Regions from separate parts of the Lentibacillus salinarum genome, predicted to be linked through region 1. Evidence: riboswitches for the same ligand, from Rfam matches in the RefSeq annotation. Region 1 holds a riboswitch; the other holds the start of a gene.
The links. A riboswitch is a leader RNA that binds a small molecule or an ion and turns the genes downstream of it on or off. The one in region 1 is predicted to bind FMN.
Positions count from the first base shown of each region.

Region 1 (7,229 bases):
AGATCCTGTAAAATTAAAGCGCTGATAGGATACTCGCGCATGTCCGGGGCAAAGCCGAGCTGCTCATTCGCCTCAACCGTATCCAGTCCAGCATCCTGCAGCTGATAAGCACGCAGTTTATTGATAAGACCGATCCCGCGGCCTTCCTGTCGCATATAGACTAAAACGCCGGAACCCGCTTCATTAATTCTTTTCAGGGCTTCATGCAGTTGTGGCCCGCAATCGCAGCGATAAGAAGCGAACACATCACCGGTCAGGCACTCGGAATGTATGCGGGTCAGTACCGATTCCTTTCCAGAAATATCCCCTTTAATGAGTGCAATATGTTCCTTATCATCCAAATCATTGGTGTAGCCGCACACCTTAAATGTTCCAAACTCGGTTGGCAGCGTTGTTTCGACCACCCGCTTGACATGCACGTCATGCTGCTTGCGATAAGCAATCAGATCAGCAATCGAAATCAGCTTCAGATCAAACGTCTCGGCCATTTCCCGTAAATCAGGTAAACGGGCCATCGTACCGTCATCTTTTATAACTTCACAAATAACACCTGACGGAAAGGCCCCGCTTAATTTTGCCAGATCAACAGAAGCTTCCGTATGACCTTGTCGAGTCAGAACGCCGCCTGCTTTGGAAACGAGCGGAAAAACATGGCCCGGCTGCTTGAAATCTTCCTCTTTAATATCCGGATCAGCCAATGACTGAATCGTTTGCGACCGTTCCTGTGCGCTAATGCCTGTTGTCGTATCCTTATGATCAATGCTAATCGTAAACGCGGTTCCGAATGGATCACTGCTCTGACTTGCCATCAGCGGCAGCTTCAGTTTTTCGGCCAGGTCCTGTGTGATGGACGTACAGACGAGACCCTTTCCATACGTAATCATAAAATTGATGACGTCCGGTGTCGCCTTTTCCGACAAGGCAACCAGATCGCCTTCATTTTCCCGGTCCTCATCATCAACAACAATGACCGGTTTCCCTGTTTTTAAATCATTGATCGCTTCGTCTATCGTATGAAACATCTTGTCCACTTCCCTCGTTTTAGTCTTGATCATCTGGCTGTTTTGCTGAGCATATTTTCAACGTGTTTGGCCAGCATGTCACATTCAATATTGACGATGTCGCCCTTGTTTTTATCACCCAGGATCGTCTCAGAGACAGTATGCGGAATAAGCGACATGGTAAACGTATCACCGCTGGTATCAAAAACTGTCAAGCTGACACCATCCACTGCGACAGAGCCTTTCGTGATGAAGTAAATCGTCAGTTCATTAGGAACCTCGATATCGTAATAAATCGCATTTTCGTGTTGTTCTTTTCGGATGATTGTTCCTGTGCCATCCACATGACCAGAAACAAAATGTCCGCCAAATCTTCCGTCAGCAGGCATTGAACGCTCCAAGTTAACACGCGACCCCTCTTTCACCATCTTCAGCGAAGTGACTTTCAGTGTTTCCGGCATGACATCCACCTGAAACGACTCACTCGAAAAATCCGTGACCGTGAGACAGATGCCGTTGACTGCGATGCTATCGCCGATATGGATATCTTCCACGATGTTTGACGATCGAATTGTCATATGGATTGATTTTTCCGACACGTATTTCATTTGTTTAATGGTGCCCTTTTCTTCAATGATTCCTGTAAACATCTGCATCGCCCTTTCGCGGTTCCGCTATGATTTTAATGTCCTCACCGAGCATTTCCACGCTAATGATTTCAATCGGCTGTGTATCCGGCATACGCTTTAAGCCATTTCCAGCAATGGTTGTCGGAGCAGTTTTACCGCCGATCAGTTTAGGCGCCATGTATTGCACAAGCTGGTTGAACGTCCCGCATTCCATAAACGAGCCATTTACCTCGGCACCACCTTCCACCAGCAAGGACATGATTCGTTGACTTCCCAAATAGTTAAGCACATGATCGGGATCGAGCGCATCAAGCGGAATGACGCTAACACCTGCTTCCTCATATGGTCTGGTCCGTTGATTTGTTATGGCTGGTCCGGTAAAAATCCACGTATCAGCTTTTTGGTCCGCCACCACATTCGCATTTAGCGGCGTGCGGAGCTCCGTATCCAGGATAATGCGAAGCGGATTTTTGCCACCGTTTGGCAGACGTGCTGTCAGGTTCGGATTGTCTGCTACCACCGTGTTGACCCCTACAAGAATAGCGTCATGGGTATGACGGTAATGGTGAACATCATGTCTCGCCGCTTCACCGGTAATCCACTTGCTGTCACCCGTGTATGTTGCTGTTTTACCATCCAGACTGGCAGCTGTCTTCATCGTCACATAAGGTGTTTTGGTTTGAGTATAGTGGAAAAATACACGGTTCACCATTTCCGCTTCTTTCTGCAAGACACCTAATTCAACATCGATGCCGGCTGTCCTTAGTGTGTCGATCCCACGGCCGGCTACCTTCTCATTTGGATCCTTTACAGCAATAACTACCCGGCTGATCCCCTTTTCAATAATCAAATCGGCACACGGCGGCGTTTTGCCGTGATGGCTGCACGGTTCCAGCGTAACGTAGATGGTTGCTCCCTCTGCTTGGTCCCCAGCCATTTGGAGCGCGTGGACTTCCGCATGTGCTGTCCCTGCCTTCAGGTGGGCGCCAAAACCCAGAATGTCACCATGTTTAACAACTATCGCACCAACCGGAGGATTCGGACTCGTTTGCCCTGAAACAGCTCTTGCCAAGTTAAGGGCAAATTGCATATAGTATTCATCGTTCACAGTCATTCCCTCCTTCTGTTCCAAACAAGTTAATAAAGCGGCAACGGTTACCGATCACCGCTTTTCCAATCGCTTAAAAGAAATAAAAAAACCTCTGAATTCGCTTCAGAGGGTGTACGGGCAGAATTTTTTTACAAGTGTCGTATTATTGATACGTTTATAGCAATGGAAAAATACGCATTGCCTGTACTGGAAATTGATCATACGAAACAACCTGTAAAATTCCTTCTCCCATCCAGACTGTTACTGTCGGTCCCGGATTTTCACCGGGTCCACCGCTTGGTTTAATACCGCACGGGTCACGGACTCTGAAGCTATGCTCCATCACCGTCGGTCGGGAATTACACCCTGCCCCGAAGGAATGTTTTGCATTCATATTAAATTTTATTTGGCTCTTTTCGTAAGAATTGTTGTTATTTAACCCGCTGTCCGAATACACTTCGCTTTCCGCGGGAGTCTACGTGTATTCGGACTGCTCAGAGATTGCAAATGTTTTTCTTCTTATCTCAAAAGCAACAAACTTTGAGAAAACAGCCTTTTATTTATTAGTATAGCACCAGTCGGCCTGCTAATGCAAAAAAACTGCGCCGCCCCTCTTATAATGACAATCGAAAGAAAATGGCAAATGGGGGCGTGAACAAAATTTTTATTGTGTGACGCCCCCTTTTTCGGTCCCGGTTCGATTGTATATATAGAAGGAGCTATCGATTAAAAGGACACTAAACCACCTATGATTTATTGGGTGACAACACAAGATGCCACTATATTTGTTTAGAAAGTTCGCCGATTTCTGCTTTGCTGCCCACAAATCAAAGTGGAAGCTCAAACCAGAATGTATTATCGGACCCTTCCGATTCCAGACCGATTCTGCCGCCGTGATTGTCTATAATTTCCTTGGCAATCGCCAGGCCAAGACCACTTCCGCCTGTCGCCCTGTTTCTGGAATCATCCAGCCGGTAAAACCGTTTAAATATATTGTCAGCTTCTTTTTCAGGGATGACGTCACTTTGGCCGCTTACAGAGACAAAATAAACTGCGTTCCGCCATTCACCCCGTACCTCTATTGTTCCATTGCCGGTATAATAATGGATGGCGTTTTCCAGTAGATTGCTGATTACTTGCTGTAAGCCATCAACATGAACAGATAGTCGATAAGGATCGGCCTCCACCGTCATCGGTATGTTTTCCTGTTCCTGGCGCCAACTGAACATAGCCGTGCTTTGCCTAATTAAATCAGCCATATCTGTCTCTGTATACTGTACATAATTTGAGGATGCAGCATAATCCCATTCCTTGAGCTGCTCCAGCTGTTCCATCATCGCCGTCAGCCGCTTGGCCTCCTGATGCAACGAACTGTACAGTTCCTGGCTGCCTTCGATATCTCCGCGTTCCAGTGACTGAAGGTAACCATTTAAATTAGTCAGTGGCGTGCGCAATTCATGCGATAAATCCGATATAAGCTTTTGGCGATGTGCATCATTTGCCTTCAATTGTGTAATCAAGCCATTAAATTGTACGATGAGTTCGCCCACTTCGCCCTTAGCTGATTCTGCTACAGGATTGGGATAGGCACCTTTTTTCAGCTGTTTAGCTGATTCAATTAAACGTCTGACAGGTTTGATCAGTTTCCCGGTCAAATAAAAATGAAGCAGGCTGCCCCCAACAATTGATATAACGGAAAAAATCAATAAATAATTAAACAGGGCAGCATTGAATTGCCTTTGCTGCGAGTCATTCAACGTCCCCATGGCATCAACTAAAAAACAGGCTGTGTTATAAATGGCAAGGCCGCTGAGCACAATTGCTGAAGCAACGATTACAAAATTTAGCAGCGATAACCGCCACAGGAAACCGTTTGGAAACAGTGACAACACCCATTTACGCACTGACAAATTTATACCCCATTCCCCGGACTGTCTGGATGCGCTTCGGTTCAGATGGGATCTCCTCAATTTTTTCCCGGAGCTTTTTGATATGCGCATCAATAGTCCTATCGAGGACCGTATTATCCGCAAATGGATACAGCTCATTGACCAATTGTTCGCGGTCCAGGACAGTGTCCGGATGTTGCATAAAATAATAGAGGAGGTTAAATTCATGCTTTGTCAAATGCAGCTGCTTATCATAAAGCAGTACCTCACCTTTACGCGGTTTTATGCAAAGCCCGTCATGAACAACTTTTTGACAAAATTGCCCTGTCCGCCTTAGAACAGCTTCCACGTGAGCCATAAGCTCGTCCGGATCGAATGGCTTGGTAACGTAATCATCGGCACCCATCCTTAATCCGGCAATCTTGTCATCCGTCCGGGCTTTTGCCGAAAGCATTATAACCGAAACGTCATTCCGCTCCCGTTCATGCACCCATTGGCAAAATTCCTCGCCACTCGTTTTCGGTAGCATCAAATCAAGAATGACGAGGCACGGATGGTGTTCCAAAAAGGCTTCTTTTGCCTTTTCACCATCAGGGGCTTCAATCACATCATATTGATTTTTTTCCAGATGCAGACGGATCAGGTGCCTGATCATCTGATCGTCCTCCACGACTAAAATTGTCTGCTCCATCGTTAACACCTCTACACCGATTTTACGCCAGACGAGGCCATTATGACATCTTTTCAAACTCTTGCACCATCAGTTCATAATTCATGGCACCTAAAGCCTTAAACTGAATCCGTCCATCAGAATCAATCATAAAGGATGACGGGATTGGCTGTATTTGATACTGATTAGCAACTTCTGTATTTTCATCCAGCAATACCGGAAATGTCATGCCGAAATCCGCAACAAATTCCTGCACATCACTTCTGTTGCTTTCCGTATCAGTAAGGTTGACGGCTAAAATCTCAATATCCTTATTCTCATAAAATTTCTGCAGATCCGGTATCTCAGCACGGCAAGGCGGACACCAGGTTGCCCAGAAATTCACCATGACACGCTGGCCGCGCAGATCGGATAATTTCATTTGTTCCCCTTCCATTGTCTCCAGCTGGAAATCGGGTGCTATATTGCCTACTTCAAGCCCCACTTCGTCCGTGTCAGCAATCGCATCAGACGCATCGTTACTTTCCCGGGTCCCTTCCGAATCTTCAGTCAACTCTTCTTCAGCCGCATCTTCCTCAATAGTAAAATCATTTTCTTCTGTCTGCTGTGTGTCCTGTGAATCGGCGGTAAGATCATAAACCGCCCATGCAAACATCCCTGTTAAAACAACGATAATGATCGCTTTTTTCATTGTATGCCCTCCCATTATCCGAGATTTGATAACCAGGTATCTTCAACCAGTTTCAGCAGGAAATTGGAAATACGTGTCATCTGGCCTGTGAACAGCAGAACGCCCATAAAAATCATGACCGCGCCGCCTGCTTTCATGATTTTTTGACTGTATCGGACAATCAAGCGTGTTGATCCCAGGAAAAACGTCAATACGAGAAATGGAAGTGCAAAGCCAATCACATACACGATGGTATAAATCGTTCCCTGTGCCGGATTACTGGCTGCCACGACCAGTATCGACGCAAAAATTGGTCCAATACATGGCGTCCAACCCGCAGCAAACCCCATCCCGACAAAAATGGTGCCAAGATAGCCAGCAGGTTTACGTGCGAATTGCATGCGTTTTTCCTTCATAAAGGACGTAATATTGAGCCACCCCGCTACGAACAGGCCCATCACGATAATAAACATGCCGGCAATACGCTGGAGGAACAATCCTGAGTCGCCTGTCAGCATCCCTTGAATCCACTGACCGAGGAACGATACACCAACCCCTAGCCCAATAAACACGGTTGAAACACCAAGCAAAAACAATACGGACTGGAACAGCAACCGGCTGCGAATCTTCATATCCTGGTTGTTTTTCAGTTCTTTCACACTAATACCGGTTATATAAGACAGATAGGCCGGAAAAATCGGCAATGTGCACGGAGACAGGAATGAAAGGATCCCGGCTCCTAAAGCAAGCCAAATGGTTAAATCTGCAGCTGCAGTCATGACCTCACCCTCTTTCTGTTGTTGTAAATAAGAACAGTCACGCTTATGATAAATACAACGATTAAAAACCACCTGGCCACTATGTATCCGTATAGCGTCGAATACGGCAGCAGGCACGTTAACAAGAATTGTCCTGCGCTCCAGATGGCAAAAACGTTACCTGCCACGATAACGGCCGGTTTTCGCTCATTAATTGCTAAAAACATCACCGCCACAATCAAAAGTAAGCCCAAGTGCCCCCAGGATAGCGCATTACCATTCACAACAACATCGATAAACTCATAGACGAACGCCGATCCCAGAAATATCGGGACAAGGGCGGACAATAAGGGACTGATATTTAAATGTTTTCGCCTAACTTTGAAGACAACGTTTACAAGCAGCAAAAGAACAGCTGCATAAAAGGCGTACGAGTCGCTTGGGTAAGCCAGGACGGCCAGTGGGTCTGTGACAAAAATACCGATATTCAGCAAAATTTTCCCCACCCATATGAACAGGATA
Region 1 covers NZ_JBHTNH010000003.1:80,051-87,279, forward strand. The annotation lists gene ACFQ4A_RS03630 (bifunctional 3,4-dihydroxy-2-butanone-4-phosphate synthase/GTP cyclohydrolase II) at 1-1,022, opposite strand, end outside; gene ribE (riboflavin synthase) at 1,052-1,651, opposite strand; gene ribD (bifunctional diaminohydroxyphosphoribosylaminopyrimidine deaminase/5-amino-6-(5-phosphoribosylamino)uracil reductase RibD) at 1,632-2,744, opposite strand; FMN riboswitch at 2,958-3,103, opposite strand; gene ACFQ4A_RS03645 (sensor histidine kinase) at 3,548-4,624, opposite strand; gene ACFQ4A_RS03650 (response regulator transcription factor) at 4,617-5,300, opposite strand; gene ACFQ4A_RS03655 (peroxiredoxin family protein) at 5,341-5,970, opposite strand; gene ACFQ4A_RS03660 (cytochrome c biogenesis CcdA family protein) at 5,985-6,728, opposite strand; gene ACFQ4A_RS03665 (hypothetical protein) at 6,725-7,229, opposite strand, start outside.

Region 2 (7,229 bases), on a different contig from region 1:
TGCAAAGGCCGGATCTGTCTGTGGACCGCAAACGATCAGTCCTTTTGATAAACACTGTAATTTGCCACTCAGTGCATCAAGTTGCGCCGGATCGAGACGACGTTTCCCGTCAGCTGCTGTATAAAACGATATATCATTCTGGTCGCCCCACACGTTTTCCAATGAAAAATCGGGGATTAATGGCTCCCGGTATGGAAAATTCAAATGAACAGGGCCCGAGTTGCCTCCATTGGCTGTAAGAACAGCCCGTGATGCTTTATTTCGTGCGTAAGCAAGCATATGGTCATCAGCTTCAGGAAGCGCCATTTCATGAAACCATTTAGCATAATCACCGTATAATTTAAGCTGTCCGATTGATTGCGGCGCCCCGACATCACGCAATTCATGCGGCCTGTCAGCAGTCAGGACAACAAGCGGCACACGGCTGTAATACGCCTCGATAATCGCCGGAAAATAATTGGCAGCAGCCGTCCCTGAAGTACAGACAATGGCAACACCCTTCTGTTGCTTTTTGGCCATTCCCAGCGCAAAAAAAGCAGCCGAACGTTCATCAAGCACAACCCACTGGTTCAATCCGGGATGTTCGCTAATCGTCATCGCCAGCGGTGTGGAACGAGATCCCGGTGAAACGACAACATCCGTCAGTCCGCTTTTGAATAATTCGTCAACAAAATTCGCGGTATAGCGTGTCAATTTTTCAGTATGATTCATCGGTCAGCCTCCCAACACGGACAGCATTGGCTTAAATTTAATATTGGTTTCGTCATATTCTGTTTCCGGATCCGAATCTTTCACAATCCCGCAACCGGCAAAGAGAGAGGCCTGATCTCCCCGAATCAGCCCTGATCGGATAGCCACGGCAAATTCGCCGTTCTGATTACTGTCAAGCCAGCCGACAGGAGCACCATACCACCCTCTGTCAAGTGCTTCATGACGCCGGATAAATGCGAGCGATTCGTCACGCGGGACGCCCCCGAGCGCAGGGGTTGGATGCAGTTTTTCTACAATGTCAAAGATACTGTAGCCATCTAGTAATGTTGCCGTTACAGGTGTATACAGATGCTGCAAATTTTTTAACGGATAAATAACCGGCTCGTCCGGAATAGTGATATCCGTGCAATAATGTGCCATTGATTGTCTGATCATTTTCACGACAAAGTCATGTTCACGTCTGTTTTTTTCATCGTGAAGCAAGTTGTCGGCAATCTCAGTATCCTGCTTTTTTGTGTTCCCACGCGATGCTGTTCCAGCTAGACAGGTGGACAATATAGTGTCTGTTTCCTGCTTCACCAGTCGTTCAGGGGAAGCCCCTACAAAACAGTCACCGTTACGTTCAAAAGCGAAAACATAGCTGTTCGGCTGTGTCTCAATCAGTTTATTTAATACAGCCGATATGGCAGCCTGATCTGTCAGTTTCACTTGCAATTCCCGGGCGAGGACGATTTTTTCGGCATGCTGCTGTTGAATGGACTCGGCAGCAAACTTGACGGTTTCCTTCCATTCACCAGGGGCCACTTCCTGTTGCGCTTCAATATGTGCGCCTTTAGGCAAGTCACCAGAAGCCCCCATTAAAACAGCTTCCATTTGCTGCAGTTTACGTTCCAATTGCAGCGGATGATCGTTTTCTTGTACTTGGATATTGATGGTTAAATAGCATGTATTTCCCTGTTTTGTCAGCATAAATGCTGGGACAGTTAATGCCAGCTGCGGAAAGTTTTTCCATAATAGGGATTGTCGTTTCGCCGGATCAAATGACATGCCGCCCAAAGCGAGCAGCCCCGTGCCGGGCGTCTCATAGGGATTGTGAATAACGGCGTCATGTCGTAGTTTTTTCCAGGATATTTCGGCCTGCTCAACCCGATCTGTCTCAGCTTTGACATCAAATGCACTGCCAACACCGGCAATACAAAAGTCTTCCGCCGTACTTGACCAAAACGTTCGGTCCATCGACAGCTTTTTTGCTGCCTCAAAAAAAGCAAGCGGATCGGTTGGCCTGATTTTTTTTGTCATACTCATCAACGGCGACGTATGACGTTCCTTTGCCCTGTTAATGGCTTTATCAAGCATTGTGTGACGTGATGTTTCTTTTACCTCTATCATCTATATAAACCTCCGTGATCTTCTACCATGACAAAGTACCATATCTATTTTATTCTTTTTTCACATGTTCCTCAAGGAATGCTATTTAAACATGACAAATCATCGACAATTTGGATTGACACGCCACAGCGAATTGCCTAAACTTGTAGTGATATGAGTAAAGGAGAGAGGAACTGTGGATTCCATAACCTCAATAAAAAACGAACTTAATGAGAAAAGCGGCTTCCAAATCTGGTGGCGGCTTTTGCGCCCGCATACACTGACCGCTTCTGTCATTCCGGTTTTTGTCGGCACGATGTTTGCGTTAACCGGTCACGAGATTAATCTACTGCTGTTTCTGGCTATGCTGCTGGCCTCCATATTGATCCAGGCGGCAACTAATATGTTCAATGAATACTATGATTTTGTTCGCGGCCTGGATAATGAGCAATCGGTCGGAATCGGCGGGACGATTGTCAGGGACGGTATCTCACCCATAACAGTTCTGGGCATGGCGTTTACTTTTTTTGGCGTTGCCATTTTGCTTGGTGTGTATATCTGCATCGCGTCAAGCTGGTGGATTGCTGCCATCGGTTTAATCTGTATGCTTTTTGGTTATTTGTATACAGGAGGACCTTTACCAATTGCCTATACACCATTTGGTGAGCTTTTTTCCGGTTTCTTTATGGGAACAGTCATCATCGGTATCAGTTATTATATCCAAACAGCCACCTTGACAAGCACGGTCATCTGGCTGTCGATTCCGATTGCCATTTTCATCGGTGCTATCATGATGTCCAACAATATTCGTGATTTGGATGGTGATAAGGAAAACGGCCGGAAAACAGTCGCCATCCTGTTGGGACGAAAGAATGCTGTCCGCTTCCTGGCAGCCATGTTTATGAGTGCCTACTTTTTAACAGCCATCTATATTGTTGCCGGCGTTTTACCAGTATGGTCAGTATTGGCCTTCTTAAGCATTATAAAAGCCACTGATGTCATCAAAAAATTCCGCGGGAAAACCAAACCGTTGGAAATGATGCCGGCCATGGCAGCAACGGGAAAAACAAACACCCTCTATGGATTGCTGCTCGGTGTTTCGCTTCTGGCCAGTTATCTATTCTGACTGTCACAAGGGGATGCGCATAAATGGATTATGAAAATACACTACTGGAAGCGCTCGGCATCGAAACCGTATCGCTTGAACAGGATCGGGTAATCATGACGATGCCTGTTGACCATCGGACGCATCAGCCGGCCGGACTTTTACATGGCGGCGCCAATATCGCCCTGGCTGAATCAGCTGCCAGTATCGGCGCTTTTTTAAACGTTGATGCCGCTAAATACAATGTATTTGGCATCGAAATTAATGCCAACCATGTTAAAAGTAAACGTGAAGGCAACGTTACGGCCACGGCAGAGCCAGTCCATAAAGGCAAAACAACGATGGTCTGGCAGATCCGAATAACCGATGAACACGGTAATCTGATCTGTCTGTCACGCTGCACAATTGGTATTGTTCCTAAAAAATAGAAACGAGTCATGCCAATGCTGAGTAACGAACAACGTCAATACACAAGCCCCAATGGAGAGACGGGTGAATTATCCGATTATGATAACCACCCCGGCGATATGGCAACAGAGCAGTTTGAACAGGAGCGGGATGCTGGTCTGAACATGGATCGCTCCAACTATTTGCAGGAAATAAAAAGAGCTTTGGAACGGATTGACAATGGCACATACGGCGTCAGTGAAAAATCCGGCAAACCTATCCCTGTAGAACGACTCGAAGCAGAACCAAGAGTTGATGAACAATAAACGAAAGGACTGTCCATATTTCAGACAGTCCTTTCGTTTATTTGTTTTCAGCTGATACACGAAATAAAATGAAAAAAGGGGTGCCTCTCGCGACACCCTCTTTTCCTATGCTGCTGCATTCGTTTGCTTTTGTTCGATCCACGTTTTCATTTTGATAAATAAAGGCACAAACAGGATGCCAACAATAATACCTTTTAACAAGTTAAATGGCAGCACACCAGCTGAGACGGCGATCCATTTGGCAGTTGTTCCCGCCATTTCCGGTGCACCAATGAACCAGGCATATGCCGGCAAAATCACATAATAATTAAGAATACTCATGCCGATTGCCATCACAATCGTTCCTGTGACAAGCCCCGATACAATGCTTTTGGTTCCTTTATATTTGTGATAAAGCAGTGCTACCGGCACGACAAACATGATACCAGCCAGGAAATTTGCTGCAACACCAATCGGATCACCGGCGCCGGAAACAAGCAGATATAATACGTTCTTAATGGCTTCCACCACGACACCAGCCATTGGTGAAAAAATCAGGGCTGCTATCAAAGCAGGCACTTCACTGAAGTCAATTTTCAAATACGCCGGCAAAAACGGCAGCGGGAAATTCAAAAAAAATAACACGAGAGAAATCGTCCCCATTAGGGCCAGAATAATTGTTTTTAACAGTTTTGATGATTGAACACTTTTTTGCATCATCAATCGCCTCCTTCATCCTGTTCGATTCACACCTTTGTCTGATGAAGGATAAGCCGCATTCGCTGACAGGCAGTTTCCCGGAACTGTCATTCTCATGGTTTCCCTGACATACAAAAAACCCTAAAACCTGTCAGGGGCTTTAGGGAATCAGTTCACAGAAAAAAGTCAAGATAAAACCTGCACCTTTTTCGGCTTGCCATCTTCTCCCATCCAGACTGTAACTGTCGGTTCCGGACTTACACCGGATCCACCGCTCTGTTTGACAAAGCGGGTCACGGACTTGAAACATTCGATCATGCTCCTTACCGTCGGTCGGGAATTGCACCCTGCCCCGAAGATGTGAAATCGATATCGTATTTTAAATGTATTATACAATGATTTTATGTATTTGAAAAGATCTATGCTTCAATTTCTTGTTTTCATGACGCTGAAACAAATTGAAAATACTCCCGGGATGCGAAATAACGCTTTTTTGTCATCATTTTAAACTTAACAAACCCCTTCAAACACTGGCATAGCAACATCTCAATAGTTACCTCGCCTTTTAACCTATCAGCACCTTTCCCGTCCCGATTAAATAGACCCACTAAAAATATCCATTATGACAATATCTCAAACTTCTATAAAATTATGGTTGATAAGACCCGTTCAAGGTCAAATAACTGACAAATCCGAGTATAATGGCCAGAAATTAAAAGAGGTTTACACAGGTACTTTCGTTTCCAATATAAAAGCCCCAAACCTGCAGCGGTTTGAGACGTTTATAAGCTGGCTCTAATCAAGTGGATTTAAGCTTTCTTCACCGGTCAAATCAGCAATCATCGTAACCAGTAGTTCAATTTCCTCTTCCATGTCTTTCAAACTGGACGTTTCCACTGGTGAGTGCATATATCTGAGCGGGAGGGACACCAATGAAATCGGCACGCCCGCTCCGGTCAGGCGCATGCGATCTGCATCCGTTCCGGTCATCCTTGATGTCAATTCATATTGGACTTTCATATTCAGCTTGCGAGCGGTTTTTTCTAGCAGCTGATTCATTTTAATATTAATCGGCGCTCCTTTTGCCAAAACCGGACCGCCTTCAAGCTTGACATCACCATGTTTATCTTTATCCACTGCCGGATAATCCGTGGCAAAGGTAACGTCAACGGCGATTGCCATCGTCGGTTCAATCCCCGCAGCTGCAAAGTAGGCACCGCCCATATTCGTTTCTTCGTTGACGGTACTTGCAGCATACACCCCAACATCACAGCCCTTATCTGACAGCCGCTTTAGCACCTCAGCCACTATAAACGCACCCGTCCGATTATCAAGGCCGCGTCCAGATATGTATCGATCCATCAGAAATTCCGGCTCTGTTTTATAAACAGCCAAGTCCCCGATTTGCACATGCTTTTCCGCTTCTTCCTTCGATTTATAGCCGCAGTCAATAAACAGATCCGTCAGTCCGAAGTCATCCTTCAGACCGCCATGATGTTGGGCGTTAACGCCAATCACACCGGTAACTGCTTCACTAAAACCGAGAGTGGTGACTTTCATGCCGACAGCGGCTTTTGGGTTGATGCCGCCCATTTTATCAAAATGCAAAAAACCATTATCATCTATGCGATTGATAACAAGCGCAATCTCGTCGCAATGACCCGCCAGCAGCACTTTAAATGGTGCATCCGGATTCAGAATGCCAATAGCGTTACCGGCATTATCCGTTCTCATGTCATCGGCAAAATCCTGGACATAATGCATCCATTTTTTCTGAATAGCCATCTCACTGCTGGACGGGGACGGCGTATTTAAAAGTTCCATCAAAAAATCCCTGTTTAACTGTGTCACAAAAATACCTCCTTGTTTAAATGCCATTTCATCATAGCAGATTTTTCCCAAAAATGTGGGAGAAGCCTCGTTTAAAACGTTTCTGTTTACGTTATCAACCTGATTGGGTACACTTAACAGCAGAACAAAAAGGAGGCCAACATAATGAACTTGAATGAATGGTTTGAAAAAGGAATGGATCCTGATACATATATCGAATCAATGCGGGAAAACAAACAAAACCTGTTACATATTTATGATGCGTATACACCTCCGGAAGACAGTGCATTTATGCAGCAACTGTCGAGTCAAAACTTACGCGTGATCGTTCTGACGGAGGACTGGTGTGGTGATGCCATGCTGAACATCCCGATATTGCTTCGTACTGCGGAACAGGCAAACATGCCGGTCAAACTTCTTTTGCGCGATGACAACCTTGACTTAATGGATCAGTATTTAACGAATGGTCAATCCCGTTCGATTCCGATTTTTATATTCATTGATGAGAATGGGAATGAAGTAGCCAAATGGGGACCAAGAGCTGAGAAAATCCAGCAGTTTGTGAATGAATCACAAAATAATCTGCCACCCAAAGATGATGACACCTACAAAGAAAAAGCAAACGAAATGTATTTGTTCATGTCTAAATCGTTCCGGGACAATACAGACTTTTGGGAGACAGTCTATACCAGCATCCGGTCAACACTAAAGAGCGCGCTGAATCTTTAAACGAATCGCCGGACCACAGTGCGTATAGAGATTTACGCCCTTTGCCTATACTATATGTGACTATAATGATAGGCAAAGGTGACAAAATGAATCTT
Region 2 covers NZ_JBHTNH010000014.1:19,922-27,150, forward strand. The annotation lists gene menD (2-succinyl-5-enolpyruvyl-6-hydroxy-3-cyclohexene-1-carboxylic-acid synthase) at 1-711, opposite strand, end outside; gene ACFQ4A_RS07090 (isochorismate synthase) at 715-2,100, opposite strand; gene ACFQ4A_RS07095 (1,4-dihydroxy-2-naphthoate polyprenyltransferase) at 2,276-3,205, shown strand; gene ACFQ4A_RS07100 (hotdog fold thioesterase) at 3,229-3,612, shown strand; gene ACFQ4A_RS07105 (hypothetical protein) at 3,628-3,897, shown strand; gene ACFQ4A_RS07110 (ECF transporter S component) at 4,003-4,593, opposite strand; FMN riboswitch at 4,791-4,939, opposite strand; gene ACFQ4A_RS07115 (M20/M25/M40 family metallo-hydrolase) at 5,371-6,399, opposite strand; gene ACFQ4A_RS07120 (thioredoxin family protein) at 6,571-7,134, shown strand; gene ACFQ4A_RS07125 (potassium channel family protein) at 7,200-7,229, shown strand, end outside.
Region 2: linked by a shared signal. The riboswitch ahead of ACFQ4A_RS07110 (ECF transporter S component) and the one ahead of ribD (bifunctional diaminohydroxyphosphoribosylaminopyrimidine deaminase/5-amino-6-(5-phosphoribosylamino)uracil reductase RibD) in region 1 are both predicted to bind FMN.